2 regions of the Pseudoxanthomonas sp. SL93 genome follow, and region 1 is predicted to be linked to the other one. Evidence: predicted binding sites of a transcription regulator. Region 1 holds the regulator's gene; the other holds the start of a gene.
The links. Region 1 encodes FliA, which starts transcription of late flagellar genes. Its sites were predicted from a motif close to TAAAGTTTNNCNNNCNNNGGCCGATAA; they were not measured.

Region 2: the regulator FliA is predicted to act here: its motif matches at 2,740-2,766, upstream of OVA13_RS05645 (HDOD domain-containing protein).

What each region holds. Positions count from the first base shown of each region.
Region 1 covers NZ_CP113065.1:728,973-736,535, forward strand. The annotation lists gene OVA13_RS03345 (ParA family protein) at 1-325, opposite strand, end outside; partial or broken gene motD (flagellar motor protein MotD) at 427-1,275, opposite strand; gene OVA13_RS03355 (flagellar motor protein) at 1,294-2,034, opposite strand; gene OVA13_RS03360 (chemotaxis protein CheA) at 2,332-4,173, opposite strand; gene OVA13_RS03365 (hypothetical protein) at 4,201-4,344, opposite strand; gene OVA13_RS03370 (protein phosphatase CheZ) at 4,382-4,993, opposite strand; gene OVA13_RS03375 (chemotaxis response regulator CheY) at 4,993-5,373, opposite strand; gene OVA13_RS03380 (RNA polymerase sigma factor FliA) at 5,504-6,256, opposite strand; partial or broken gene OVA13_RS03385 (MinD/ParA family protein) at 6,253-7,068, opposite strand; gene flhF (flagellar biosynthesis GTPase FlhF) at 7,124-7,563, opposite strand, start outside.
Region 2 covers NZ_CP113065.1:1,219,032-1,226,594, reverse strand. The annotation lists gene sthA (Si-specific NAD(P)(+) transhydrogenase) at 1-828, opposite strand, end outside; gene OVA13_RS05655 (potassium channel family protein) at 887-1,363, opposite strand; gene OVA13_RS05650 (AI-2E family transporter) at 1,387-2,490, opposite strand; gene OVA13_RS05645 (HDOD domain-containing protein) at 3,006-3,710, shown strand; gene OVA13_RS05640 (DUF6151 family protein) at 3,789-4,403, shown strand; gene OVA13_RS05635 (nuclear transport factor 2 family protein) at 4,488-4,919, opposite strand; gene OVA13_RS05630 (fibronectin type III domain-containing protein) at 5,423-7,563, shown strand, end outside.

The sequences.
Region 1 (7,563 bases):
ACAGCGCCAGGCCCAGGCCCGGCTGCGTCGCGCTGCGGCGTTCCAGCGTGGCCAGCGCGGTCTGCGCGGCGACGAAGCCGAGGTTCTCGATTTCCGTCGCGCGAACCACGCGCGCCAGTTCCGGCGGATTCTCGTCGAACAGGTCCAGCACGCCGGCCGGCTGCGGATCCGCCGGCACGCCGAAGGCACGGGTCAGCGAGGCATGCGGGTCCAGGTCCACCAGCAGCACGCGATAGCCGCGCATGGCCAGTCCACGCCCGAGGGCGAGGGTGGTGGTCGTCTTGCCGACGCCGCCTTTCTGGTTGGCGATAGCCCAGACACGCATCAGTTCACTCCTTCCTGCATTGGGGGACCGGCGGGCAGCCCCGCCGATGCCTGGGGCAGGGGCGGCAGCGCGATCACCGGCGGCGGAACGTCATCCGCCTGTTGTGCATGCAATTCCGGTGCCGCTCCGGTGGGGCTGGCCAGGATGATCAGCAGCACCCGGCGGTTGGCGTTGCGGCCCTCCTGGGTGGTGTTGTCGCCGATCGGGCGGAACTCGCCGTAGCCGATCATCGCCAGCCGCTCCGGCGGGATCCCGTCGCGCACGAACAGGTGCACCACGCTGGCCGCGCGCGCCGACGAAAGTTCCCAGTTGGACGGGAACTGGTAGGTCGCGATGGGGCGGTCGTCGGTATAGCCTTCCACGCGCACCGAGTTGGGCACGTTGCCCAGCACCCCTGCCAGCTTGGACACGGTCTCCTGCGCCTGCGGGGCCAGTGCCGCGGAGCCGGTCGGGAACAGGATGTCGCTGTTGATCTGCACTTCGATCCACAGCGCGGCGCGCTTGACCACCACCAGCTTCTCGTCGATCAGCGGGGCGAGCGCGTGCTCCAGGTCGTTGGCGATCTTCTGCAGTTCGCCCTGGGCATTCTGCAGACCTTTCGCGTCCACGGTCATGTTCATCTGCGAGGCCATCGCGGCCAGCAGGGTGACGTTGGGGGAGGGTGAGGGGGCGGACGGCCCCTGCTTGGCGCCGGACTTGATCGGCGAGGGGCGGTCGAAGTCCGCGCCCTGCAGCTGGTGGTTGCCCACCTGCACCGGGTTGATCGTGCGCGGCGCGCCACCGAACGCGGCGGTCAGCGCGTCGGCCATCACGCGGTACTTGCCTTCGTTGACGGTGGAGATGGCGTACATCACCACGAAGAAGGCCAGCAGCAGCGTCATCAGGTCGGCATAGGGGATCGCCCAGGCCTCGTGGTTGGCGTGCTCTTCGTGCTTCTTCCTGCGTGCCATCTCGATTGCTCCGCCGGATCAGTGCAGGAAGCCGGCCAGCTTGGCCTCGATGTTGCGCGGGTTCTCGCCCTGGGCGATGGCGATGAGACCTTCGATGATCATTTCCTGTTCGCGGCTGCGGCCACCGATCACGCTCTTCAGCTTGCTGGCGACGGGCAGGAAGAACAGGTTGGCCGACGCGATGCCGTAGATGGTCGCGGTGAACGCGGCGGCGATGCCGTGGCCCAGCTTGCTGGGGTCGGCCAGGTTCTTCATCACCGCGATCAGGCCGAACACGGCGCCGATGATGCCCAGCGTGGGCGCGTAGATGCCCATGGCCTCGAATACCTTCGCGGCCGCCAGGTCCTGGTGTTCCTGGCCGTTGAGGTCGATTTCCATCATGTGGCGGATCGATTCCGGCTCCACGCCGTCGACCAGCATCTGCAGGCCTTTCTTCAGGAACGGGTCGTCCTGCTGGTTTACCAGCGGCTCCAGCCCCAGCAGGCCCTGCTTGCGCGCGATGTTGCTCCATTCGACGATCTGGCCGACCAGTTCATCGCCGCCGCTGCCCGGCGGTCGGAGCACCCAGCGCATGATCGACATCGCGCGCTTGAACACCGGCGGCGGCGTATGCACCAGGATCGCGGCGATGGTGCCCAGGATGACGATGACGAACGCCGCCGATGACCACAGCGACGACAGGCCCGCGCCCTTGAGGATGCTGCCGCCGACCAGGGCGACCAGCGCCAGGATGAGTCCAATGAGGCTGAAGATGTCCATGTGCAGATCTATCGGCCCGGTTCAGGTGGACTTGAGGTGTCGCCCCTGCAGGAGCGACGTAAGTCGCGACCGTGATCACACAGACACCGGAATGTCATGTTGTGCACAATGTGCGGTCGCGGGTAGATGGCGGCTGTTGTAGGAGCGACGTGAGTCGCGACCGCATGTCCAACCTCCTAGTGGAAAGCCGGTCGTTCCCCATGCGGGCGCGCTGCGGCGCGTTTCGAGTTGTTGCAGCGATTACTGCTATCGGGGCGCGGTCCCGACTCACGTCGCTCCTACAGGGAGCACACTGCGTCACGCCGTCGCGCGCAGCCCGTCCACGTCCAGGATCAGGGCCATGCGGCCATCGCCGATCAGGGTGGCGCCGGCGTAGCCGCGCAGGCCGCGCACGGCGCGCGGCAACGGCTTGATGACGACTTCCTCGCGGCCGCGCACCTGGTCCACGACCAGGCCGAAGCGCTGTTCGCCCATCTGCAGCACCACGATGGTCAGCAGCGGGGCGACCATCGGTTCCACGTCCAGCCACTGCCGTAGGTCCACCAGCGGCAGCGTGTGCGACTGGCGGTCCAGCACGGCCTGGCCGTCGAACCAGCGCAGGCTGGTGGCCGGCGCATGCAGCACTTCCAGCACGCGCGCCAGCGGCAACGCGTAGACCGGTTCGCCGGCCTGCACCAGCAGGGTGGGCAGGATGGCGAGCGTCAACGGCACCCGGATGACGAAACGGCTGCCGCGGCCGACGTCGGAATGGATGGTGATCTGCCCGCTCAATTCGCGGATGCGCGACTGCACCACGTCCATGCCCACGCCTCGGCCGGAGATGTCGGTGACTTCCGCCTTGGTCGAGAAGCCGGGCAGGAAGACCAGTTGCAGGCACTCGTCATGCGACAGGCGTGCGGCGGCCTCGGGATCGATCAGGCCTTTTTCCAGCGCCTTCACGCGCAGGCGCTCGGGATCGATGCCGGCGCCGTCGTCGCGGATCTCGATGGTGACGAAGTCGCCTTCCTGCTGCGCGGACAAACGCACGTGGCCTTGCCGTGGCTTGTTGCAGGCTTCGCGCAGGCTGGGCACTTCGATGCCGTGGTCGATCGCGTTGCGGACCAGGTGCACCAGCGGATCGGCCAGGGCCTCCACCAGGTTGCGGTCGAGTTCGGTTTCGGCGCCGACCAGTTCCAGGTCGACTTCCTTCTGCAGCGTGCGGGCGACGTCGCGCGCGACCTTCGGGAAGCGCGAGAACACCTTGCCCACCGGCTGCATGCGCGTGCGCATCACCGCCGTCTGCAGGCGGGCGGTGGCGATGTCCAGGCTGCTGACCGCGCGGTCGAGTTCTTCGTCGCGGATGCGGACGCGCAGGGTCTTCAGGCGGTTGCGCGACAGCACCAGTTCGCCGACCAGGTTGACGATGGCATCCAGCCGCTTGGTGTCCACGCGGATGGTCTGTTCGGCTTCGCCGTTGGATTTGGTCGCCGACGGCTTGACCGCAGGCGCCGCCGGAGCGGCCTTGGGTGCGGGCGGGCGTGCGGGCGCCGGGGCAGGCACTGCCTTGGCGCCGGGCGGCGCACCGCCATGCAGGTTGTCCAGCAGCGCTTCGAATTCGTCGTCGCTGATCAGGTCGCTGCCGGGGGCGGGCGCCTTGGCGGTGGGCGCCGAGCCGCCGTGGAGTTGGTCCAGCAGGGCTTCGAATTCGTCATCGTCGATCATGTCGCCGCCGGCCGACGGCGCCGTGGCGATGGCGGCGGCCGGCCTGGCCGGCGCGCTGGTGACGTGCACGTCGAACTGTTCGATGAGCGCGGCCGGCGCATGCGGCGGGTCTTCGCTGGCAGCGACCGCGTCGAGCATCTGCTGCAGGTAGTCCAGCGACTGCTGCGCGGCGTCGAAGTGGTGGGGTTCCAGCGTGGCCTGGCCGGCGCGCACCATGCCCAGTGCTTCTTCGGCGGCGTGGCACAGGTTGACCATGGCCTGGATGCCAAGGAAGCCGGCACCGCCCTTTAGCGTGTGGAAGCCGCGGAACACCGCGTTGAGTTGCGCGCTGTCGGACGGATCCTGTTCCAGCGTGACCAGCTGTTCGCCCAGGCGGTCGAGGATTTCCTGTGCTTCGATCAGGAAGTCGGCTGCGATTTCGGGGGTGACGGCGGACATGGGCGGGGCGGGTACCGGTACGTGCGATCAGCGGGAGGAATCGATCAGGCGGAGCTTGCTGGCCTGGCGACGGCGCAGGACGCGCAGGACCAGCACGTCGCAGACCAGCAGCAGCCCCACCAGCAGCAGGACGATGGGGTGACGGGAACGGCTGGCGGATCGGTCGGTCATGGCTGGTCTCCGGTTCCGCGTCGCGTTCCCTTCGCGGCTACAGCCCCAACCCGGAGAGCAGGTCGTCGGCGTCGTTCTGCGAATACGCGTTGCGGTCAAGACCAGCAACGGCCGGGCCGGCGAGATCTGAAGTGTTTTTCTTTTCCGGCGGGGGCAGGCCCAGCGCGCCGAAGCCCTCGTGCACGCGGCGGACGATGCCGGCGACGCGGCGGATGATCTGGCCGGTGAGGTCCTGGTAGCTCTGTGCCAGCGCCATGTCCGACAGGCCCTTGCCGATGCTGTCCACCAGCGCCGCCTGCTCGGGCGACAACGCCGTGCCCTTCAGCTGGGTCGCATAGCCGCGGCATTGCTCGGCCAAGTCCAGGGTGGTGTGGCTGGCCTGTTCGGTCATGGCGACCACGTGATCCAGGCGCGCGCAGGCGTCGTCCAGTTCACCGGCGTCGGTCGGCGGCAGCTCGCCCAGCGTCTGCGCCAGTTCGCGGGCCAGGCGGCCCAGGCCCTGCATCATCGGCTGCGTGCGCCAGGCGGCGATGGCATCCAGTTCGCGACGCCAGCCGGCTTCGTCGCCCTGTTCGAGGGCATCCAGCGCGTGCTGCAGTTTTTCCACCAGCGCGGCGCGTGCGCCGGCGACATCGGCCACGGCGCTCATCAGGCGGCGGCTCCCAGGCGTTCGAAGATCTTGCCCAGCTTCTCTTCCAGCGTCTGCGCGGTGAACGGCTTGATGATGTAGCCGTTCACGCCGTTCTGCGCGGCTTCGATGATCTGTTCGCGCTTGGCCTCGGCGGTGACCATCAGCACCGGCAGGGTCTTGTAGCGGTCGTCGGCGCGGATGGCCTTCAGCAGTTCGATGCCGGTCATGCCGGGCATGTTCCAGTCGGTGACCACGAACTCGAAGTTGCCCTGGCCCAGTGCGGTCAGCGCGCTGTTGCCGTCCTCGGCCTCGGCGGTGTTGGTATAGCCCAGGTCGTTGAGCAGGTTCTTGATGATGCGGCGCATGGTGGAGAAGTCGTCCACGATCAGGATGCGCATGTTCTTGTTGGCGGTCACATCGAACTCCGGTGTAAAGCGTGCTCACGGGGAGCAGGGCAGGGCAGGGGCTGCAGGGTTGCGGCCTACCGGAGCCTTATCGGCAGGCCGCGGGGTTTCTTCAGTGCCGCGTTCAATCTTCTTCCAGGCCGGCGTCGGCCTTCTCGAAGACCTGCAGGCGGCCGCGCAGGCGGACCATGGCCTGGCCGTGGATCTGGCAGACGCGCGATTCGCTGACGCCCAGCACGGCGCCGATCTCCTTCAGGTTCAGCTCCTGCTCGTAGTACATCGACAGCACCAGCTGTTCGCGCTCCGGCAGCAGGCCGATGGCCTGCACCAGTTGCTGCCGGAACTCGCCGCGTTCCAGGTTCTGCTGCGGCGACGGTCCGCCGGTGCGCGAGGTGCTGGGCTCGCCGTGGTCGTCGATGTGCGACTCCAGGCTCAGCACCTGGCCGCGGGCGGCGTCTTCCATCAGCCGCAGGTATTCCGGCAGGGGCATCTCCATGGCGGCGGCCACTTCGGTGGCGATGGCGGCGCGCCCGGTGCGCTGTTCGATCTCGCGCACGGTGGACGCGGCCTGGCGCGCGCGACGGTGCACCGAACGCGGTACCCAGTCGCCGCGACGGATCTCGTCGATCATCGAGCCGCGGATGCGGATGGACGCATAGGTTTCGAACGAGGCGCCCTGTTCGGCGTCGTAGCTGCGCGAGGCCTCCAGCAGGCCGATCATGCCGGCCTGGATCAGGTCGTCCACTTCCACGCTGGCGGGCAGCCGCGCGGCAAGGTGGTGGGCGATGCGGCGCACGAGGTCGGCATGCTGGGTGACCACATCGGTGCCGGTGCTGCGTTGCACCGCGCGGTACTGGGCGGCAGCGGCGGTGTTCATGCGGCCACCCCGCGCGGCTGGATGAGGCGTTCAACGAAGAATTCCACGTTGCCGCGTGCCCCGGCCGGCGGCTGCCAGCGGGCGGTCATGCGGGCGATGTCGGCGATCGCGCGGGCCGACGGGCTGCCCGGATAGGCCTTCACCACCGGCTGCTGCCGCTGCACGGCGCGGCGCAGCCAGTCGTCCTGCGGCACCGCGCCCAGGTAATGCAGGGCCACGTCGCCGAGGAAGCGCTCGCAGACGCGCGCCAGCTTCTCGTACAGCTTCCGGCCCTCATTCGGGTCGCGGACCATGTTGGCGATGACGTGCACGCGGTCCAGGCCGCGCTCGCGCGCCAGCACCTTGATCAGCGCGTAGGCGTCGGTGATGGAGGCGGGCTCGTCGCAGACCACCACCACCGTGTCCTGCGCGGCCTGGCAGAAGGTCAGCACGCTGTCGGTGATGCCGGCGGCGGTGTCCACCACCATGATGTCCAGGGCGCGCTGCAGTTCGGAGAACACGTTGACCAGGCCGACGTGTTCGGCCGGCGACAGTTCGGCCATGTGCCGGAAACCCGACGAGGCCGGCACGATCAGCAGGCCCTCGGGGCCTTCGACCAGCACGTCGTCCAGCTGGCAGCGCCCGGCGACCAGGTCGGCCAGGGTGAACTTGGGGGACACGCCCAGCAGCACGTCCACGTTGGCCAGGCCAAGGTCGGCGTCCATCAGCAGCGTGCGCTTGCCCATCTCGGCCAGCGAGACGGCCAGGTTCACCGACACGTTGGTCTTGCCGACACCGCCCTTGCCGCCGGTGATGGCGATGACGCGCACCGGATGGAAGGCACCCGGCAGCGGTGGCGTGTTGCGGGGATTGGTCTGCAGCAGGTGATCAGGCGACATGGCTGGTCTCGGAAGTGCTGGGTTCATCGGCTTCGCGGCGCAGTTGGTCGAGGCGAAGCACGAGGTGTGCGCTGTTGGCGCGGTGCAGGTCGTCCGGCACGCGCTGGCCGTCGGTGACCCACGCCATCGGCAGCTGGTGATCGACCACGACGGAGAGTGCGCTGCCCAGGCGGCCGGTTTCGTCGAGCTTGGTCAACACCACGCCCTGTGGCTGCACGCTGTTGAAGCGGCGGACGACTTCGTCCAGGTCGCCGAAGTGCGAATTGGCCGGCAGCACCAGCAACGTCTTCACCTGCCCGGAGGCGCGCAGCCAGTTGAGCTGGCCGACCAGGTTGCGGTCGCGCTGGCCCAGGCCGGCGGTGTCGATGAGCACCAGCTTGTAGTCGCGCAGGCGTTCCAGCACCAGCGCCAGGCTCTCGGCGCTGTCGG
Region 2 (7,563 bases), 490 kb from region 1:
CGTGTTGCTGCTGCGTCCCGCGCACACCAGCACGTCATCGCAGGCCAGCACGGCACCCGATGCGAGCCGCAACATCACCTGGCCGCTGCCGTGGGGCTGGCAGTGTTCGACCTGTTCGCCCAGGTGCATGTGGACGCCGAACGCGCCCATCGCCGAGGCCAACTGGCGGGACAGCTCCCCGTCCAGGAATGGAAGCAGCGCGCTGCGGCCATCGACCAGGTGTACCTGCGTGTCGAGTGCCGCAAAGGTCGAGGCGTATTCGCAGCCGATCACGCCGGCACCGACCACCGCCATTACGCGTGGCATGGCCTCGATATGGAGTATCTCGCTGGAGTCGTGGACATGCGGGTGTGCGAACGGGAAGGCAGGGGGATGGAACGGCGACGACCCGGTGGCGATCAGGAATTTCCCGCCCCGCAACAGATGCGTCGCGCCATCGCCATCCCGCACGGCCAGCATGTGCGGGTCCATGAAGGTGGCGGTGCCCCGCCGGCGCTGGACGCCGAGCCCCGCCAGTCGCGCTTCGACCCGGTTGCGCTCGCCGCGCATGACGTTGTCGCGATGGCGCGTGAAATCCGCCACCGAGGCTTCCCGGCGGAGGGAAAGGTCCACGCCGTACAAGCGTCTCGCCCGCAGCCCGGAAAGCGCGAGCGCGGTTTCGCGCAGCGTCTTGCTGGGAACGGTGCCGGTATTGATGCCGGCGCCGCCCACGTCCGCTTCACGCTCGACCAGCACGGTACGCGCGCCCATCATCGCCGCGGCCATCGCACCGTTGACGCCCGCGGGGCCGGCGCCGATCACCACCACATCGAAGGCTTCCACTGTCATGGCGCATCGTCCTGTCCCCGTGGTGGTCTCAGCGGCGCTCGTTCGCTGCGTGACGGGCTCACGGCAAGTGGGGCTCGCCCGACAGCCGGGGTGCCGCGTCGGTCGATTTCAGTGCAGCGTTCATCTTCACCACATCGAACACCGCCGCGGTCATCACCGCCGTGGACACGCCGAACATCAAGATGCCGTTGGCTGCCTCCAACGGACCCAGCATGCGCCAGCGCACCGACATGACCACGTCGCCATAGCCGAGCGTGGCGAAGTTGACCGCGGAGTGATACAGCGCACTGGCGAAGTCGTCGAACTCCCCGATCAGCATGAACAGCCCCGCCCAGATCGCCATCTGCACGAAGTTGCCCAGCAGCGTGAGCAGCATCACTGACGACAGCAGCAGGATGTCGCGCCACTGCGAGCGTTCCGCGGCATGGACCATCCTGTAGCGCGCGTAATAGCGCAGGCACCGGGCCACGAACACCGCCTGCAGCACCAGGCACAGCAGGATCACGGGCAGCCCGGCGAGCAGGTTGAGCAGCATGGCGATCCTTCAGGCGTGGCCGGTCATGGGACAGGGGGCTCGGCGGGCAGGTGTGCGGGCCGATCGTCCACCCATTGCCAGAAGAGCTCGTAGGCCACCGCCAGCACCACCGGCCCCACGAACAGGCCGATGATGCCGTCCGTGATCATGCCGCCCAGTGCGCCCACCAGGATCACCGGCATCGGCACGTCGACGCCGCGCCCGAGCAGCAGCGGCTTCAGCACGTTGTCGATCAGGCCCGCGACGAAGACGTAGACGGCGAAGACCACCGTGCCCGCGCTGATGTCGCGGGTGGCGAAGACGTAGATGATCACCGGCAGCGTGACCAGCGTCGCCGGCAGCTGCAGGATGCCGAACACCAGCACGACCAGGGCGAGCAGGCCGGCACCCGGAATGTCCATGGCCACGAAGCCGATGCCGATCAGCAGCATCTGCGCGAACGCGATGCCCACCACGCCCTGCGCCACCGCGCGGATGGTGGCGGTGCACAGCTCGGTGATGTGCAGGGCTTTCTCCGAACTGAAGATGCGCGCACAGATGCGGATGGCGCTGTTGTGGCCGGCGGCGCCGTAGGCCATCACGATGCCGGCGATCACCAGCGCGGCGAGGAACATCAGCAGGCCGATGCCCACTTTCGCCATCTTCGACAGCAGGGTCAGGCTTACTTCCTTGACCTGTGGCGCGAAGTTGCGTGCCAGCCCGGTCAGGTCGGTGGCGGCCTGCAGCCAGAACGCATGCAGGCGCTCGCCCACCAGCGGCCAAGTCGCCACCGCATCCGGCGGCGGTGGAACATGCAGGCCATCGGCTTTCACCAGTTCCATGGCGCGGTGTGCGGAATCGGTCAGCGACATGCCCAGCAGATAGACCGGGACCGCCAGCACGGCGATGCCCAGCAGCACGATGAGCGTGCCTGCGCGGCCGTCGCCTTTCTGTCCCAGCCGGCGCGCCAGCCTGCGATGCAGCGGGTACAGCATGACGGCCAGGATCACCGACCACAGCAACAGGTTGAGGAAGGGATGGAAGATGCGGAAGCAGAACGCGACCAGCAGGGCGATGAGCCCGGCTCGGATCAGGGCGTCCAGTACGCTCGCCGACAGGGCTTCGCGTTGCGGAGGCTTGGCCGACATGGGTACTCCCTTCGATTCGATCGCAAGAAGGAGTGACCGCGCAGTTATCCTCGGTTGCAAAGTGAAAAGCAACCGACGATTCCACCTGTCCTGGGGATGCAGCCGGACAGCCCCATGCGGCTCGACGAAATGTCGATCCGGCTAAGTAGTTTTACTTAGACCGCCTCGTGATCGGCCGAGGCATCGAGCGTCGTGAGGGCCACGCATCGGCGCGGCGATCGGAGGGAGTCGGGTCCACGCGTACCTGGCTAAAGTTGAGCCCCGTCGTGCCGCTAACGCTTCAACAACTACGGCAAGGTGCGCGCGTGGCACTGCTTCGGGCTTTCACATACTGGTGGCGCCGGGAACGTCCTCCTACTGCCGCATCGGCGCACACGCCCAGGGCGTCGACCGCTGCCGAGGCAGGTCCGGCGGTGGATGCACCCGGTGTCCTCTCCCGGAACTGGGCACAGCCGCTCGTCGATGCCGCGCTTGCCGGCCAGCCTGCGCCGCTGTCGTCCGCCGAAAGCGCCGTCATGATCGCCGCCACGGAGCAGGCGCTGGCGCGTTTCGACAGCGAGCCCGGGCGATTGCCGCGCCGGCCGCAGATGTTGCCGCAGCTGCTCAGTACGTTGAACGATGACGACGCCTCCGGGCGCGACATCACAATGATCATCGCGCGTGACCCCGCACTGGCCGCCAACCTGCTGGCACTGGCCAACAGCGCGCTGTACCGCAGCCAGCCCACACCGGTCGAGAGCCTGGACCGCGCGGTGGCGCAGGTGGGGACGGATGGCTTGCGCCAGCTGGTGGCGGTGGCACTGATGCAGCCGGTGATGCGGGTGGAAGGCGGTATCTTCGGTCGCCTGCCCGAGTTGCTGTGGGATCACACGCAGCATGCCGCACAGGCGGCTGCGCAGTTTGCCCGCACCATCGAGCGCGAGGATGCATTCGCCGCCCAACTGCTGGCGTTGCTGCACGGATTGGGCGCCATCGTGGTGGTGCAGGCACTGCGCGAGACCTCCGCGCGGCAGCAGCCGACTGCACCGCCGGAGGCGGCATCGGTCGCCGCACTGCTGCAGCGCGAGGCCCCGCGCATCGCCAGGCGGGTAGCGCGTGAATGGGATCTCTCCGAGCGCCTGATGTGCGCCCTCGACGACCAGGCGTTGGACGATCTCGCCGCCATGGGCGGGCTGGGTCGCGCCTTGGCCGTTGGCGCGGCGCGCGTCCGGATCCCTTGACGCACGGTGGCTCAGCGATGTGAAGCCGTGCATTGACGCGATGCTTATGCGGCTTCGTTTACTCATGGGACACCACCCATGAGCGTTCGAGGTACGCCGATGACATTGCAGCTGCGATGCGCCTGTGCGCAGGTGAAGGGAACGGTGCTGCCGGCGCGGGCATACCTGCGTGCGACCTGTTATTGCAGCGACTGCCAGGCGTACGCCCGCTTCCTCGGGCGACCGGAGGTGCTGGATGCGCACGGCGGCACCGACATCGTGGCGATGGCGCCATCCGGGGTACGCATCACGGCGGGGCAGGAACACCTGGCGTGCCTGTCGTTGAGCCGGAAGGGACTGTTGCGGTGGTATGCCTCGTGCTGCCGGGCGCCGTTGGGCAACACGCCGCGGGACGCGTCGGTCTTCTATGTCGGCATGGTCACGTCCAGCATCGACGCTGCGCCTGAAGCGCTGGATGCTTCGTTCGGCCGACGCGATCGCGTCGCCATCAACACGGACTCGGCAACCGGGCAGGTCCCCTCGACGCCGCTGGCTTTCGTGACCGGCGGCCTTCGCATCTTCGCGAACATCCTGGGCGCCAGACTGCGCCGCGAGGAGCCCACGCTGTTCTTCACCGCCGACGGCCAGCCCATCCGTCCCGTGCAGGTGTTGGATCCGCAACAGCGCGCCGCGCTGGGGCTGGAAGCGGCGTAGCCGGCCATTGCGTGGGGTCGCACATGCGCGGCGACGTTGCGTGCCCTGTCTTCGTCCATCCCCGCCAGGAGCGTAGCGCCCGACTCAGGGGCGGGCGGGCGTGCTGGCGTCGTAGGCCTTCACCACGATCCGCCAGCCGTCCTCGAACTTCAGCAGGCTCATGTGGTCCTGTGCCTTCATGGAGGGGTAATCCAGCTCGATGACGGCGGTGGCCACGTTGCCGGTGACGGTGATGGACTTGATCCAGCGGCGACGCGCGGCTTCGTCGGCCGGCGCGCGTCCGCTGGCCGCCTGCGCGATGTAATCGTTGGCAGAGCGCTGTGTGTAGCGGCCATCACGCAACCCCACCAGCATCGCGTCGGGGGCAAAGGCGCGGCGGAAGTGCTGTTCCTGCCCGGTGGCGTGCCCATCCAGATAGGCCTGCAGGGGCACGGTGACGTCTTCGATGTCGCCCGCGTGGACGGGCATGGCGGAGAAGGCAAGGGCAAACAACAGGTGGCCAGACAGGCGTTTCATCGGTCGGCTCGGGGCGGCTGGGAAGGGAGGCGCGACGGTAGGGCAAACGCGGGAGCCGGTCGACCACGATCCGCCAAGGCGTTCCGCGGGTGCGATGAACCGACACTGCAAGGTCCGTTGCGGAGAGGCATGTCGCAGCCGTTCCACAGGCCGACAAGGTCGATGAAGACCGCTTCCGGATCCCACGGTTGCGGGCGCTGGCAGTGTCTGCGTGTCCTGCCGCAGGGCCAGAGTCGTCCACTTACGGAATGTTGCTGCGGCACAGCGCTTGCATGACGTAGTTGCGGTGGCGGCGCATACCGGCACTGGAGCCAGCGCGGCCGGCCGGCTAAGATGCGGCGGAAGTGCAGCGTTCCGTGAAGCGGTAGGACTGCGCTCGATCCGTCATGCCGGGGAGGCTTTCCTAGCGGAAGGCTGGCATGCGTGGATGATGCGGGTGCGCGCCGACAGGCGTGTCGCCATCTGTCGCAATCAAGCGATCACGCTGTTCGGGGGAAAACCGTATGTTGCCTTACCTTTCCGGCGCAATGCGCCGCGTGCGTGCATTCGCGCGACTGTCTGGCTACGGACTGATGGCGTGCCTGCTGTTCTCCGCGGTACCGGCCCGTGCGGCGACGCTCACGTTCTCGAACGATGTGGGCCTCGGAGATGGCATTGCCTCCGACGGGGATGGCGGGTCGAGCGATATCGGCGGGCTGTCCATCCAGATCTACAACATCAGTGATACGGCGGGAACCAGTGTCGGCGCGATCCACTGGCGTGACAGCGGCTGGATGTTTAGCAGCGACCCGGGTTATTCGGGCCTTACTTTTGACGACGGGGCACTCACACCCACGAAGGGCATGGCGGTGCGTTCGGCGGACGGCAGCGAATTCAAGCTGACGTCGTTCCGGTATTACAGCTGGGGCGAGACGTCGCCCATGACCAATACCGTCATCGGCTACCGGGACGGTCTCCAGGTCGCCTCAATGACCTTCCAGGGTTTCGATCCCGGCGCCATGCCGCAGACGGTCGCGTTGGGGGCAGCATTTGCGTACGTGGACGACGTCAGGATGTTCACCTCCGCGGGCGGCATGATGGGAGGTTCAGGCAGCTGGCACTCGATGAACAACATCGTCATCGATCCCGGTGTACCGCCCGATACGACGCCTCCCACCGTCAGCTCGGTCACTTCCAGTACGGCCAATGGCACCTACAAGGTGGGCGACATCATCAGCCTGCAGGTGGCTTTCAGCGAGAACGTCATCGTCATCGGTACCCCACAGCTGACGATCGAGACCGGTTCGACCGACCGCACGGTCAACTACACCAGTGGCAGCGGCACCAGCACGCTGACCTTCAGCTACACCGTGCAGGCCGGCGACACCACGGCGGACCTGGACTACACCTCGCCCACGGCGCTGGCGCTGAATGGTGGATTGATCCGCGATGCGGCCAGCAACAACGCGACCTTGACGCTGCCATCGCCGGGTACGGCCGGCTCGCTCGGCGCGAACCGTAACCTGGTGATCGATGGCGTGCTGCCTGCGGTCACGTCGGTGACCTCATCGACGCCGGATGGCACGTACGCGTTGGGTGCGGCGATCAGCCTGCAGATCGACTTCACCGAAGCGGTGACTGTCACTGGCACGCCGCAGCTGACGCTGGAAACCGGCGGCGTCGACCGTGCCGCCAACTACGCCAGCGGCAGCGGCAGCAGCACGTTGACGTTCAACTACACCGTCCAGACTGGCGACGTCAGCAGTGATCTCGACTACGTCGCCACCAGTTCTCTGGCGCTCAATGGCGGCACGATCCGCGATGCTGCGACCAACAACGCCACACTGACGCTGCCGTCGCCCGGCACCGCCGGTTCGCTGGGCGCGAACAAGGCGCTGGTGGTGGATGGCACGCCGCCGGTGGTCACGGGCATCACCGTGAGTGGCTCGCCTCCCTCCACCAGCACCAGCGTGACGTTCACGGTGGCGTTCAACGAGCTGGCCAGCAACGTGTCCACGGACGACTTCGCCCTTGGGACGACCGGATCGGCGAGCGGCACGATCAGCAGCGTGTCCGCCAGCGCGGGCACCTCGATCGACGTCACCGTGAGTGGCATCACCGGCATGGGCACGTTGAAGGTGAACCTCAACGGCGCCACCAACATCGCCGATGCCGCCGGCAACAGCGGGCCGGCGGCGTTCACCGGAGGAGCGACCCACACCGTCGCCATCCCCACCGCGCCGGACGCGCCGACCATCGGCACCGCGACGGCGGGCGATGGACAGGCCAGCGTGACCTTCACCGCACCGGCCAGCAATGGCGGTTCTGCGATCACCACGTACACGGCCACCGCCAGCCCCGGCGGCGCATTCGGCACCTGTGCCGGACCGGCTGCCTGCACGGCCACGGTGACGGGTCTGACCAATGGCACGGCGTACACCTTCACCGTGACCGCCACCAATGCCATCGGAACCAGCGTGGCGTCGGGCGCATCGAATGCCGCGACGCCCAAGGGCAGCCAGACCATCACCTTCACCAACCCCGGTGCGCAGAACTTCGGCACCGCGCCGACGTTGACCGCCAGCGCGACCTCCGGCCTCACGCCGACGTTCAGTTCGTCCACCACCGGCGTCTGCACCATCACGTCCGGCGGCACGCTGACCTT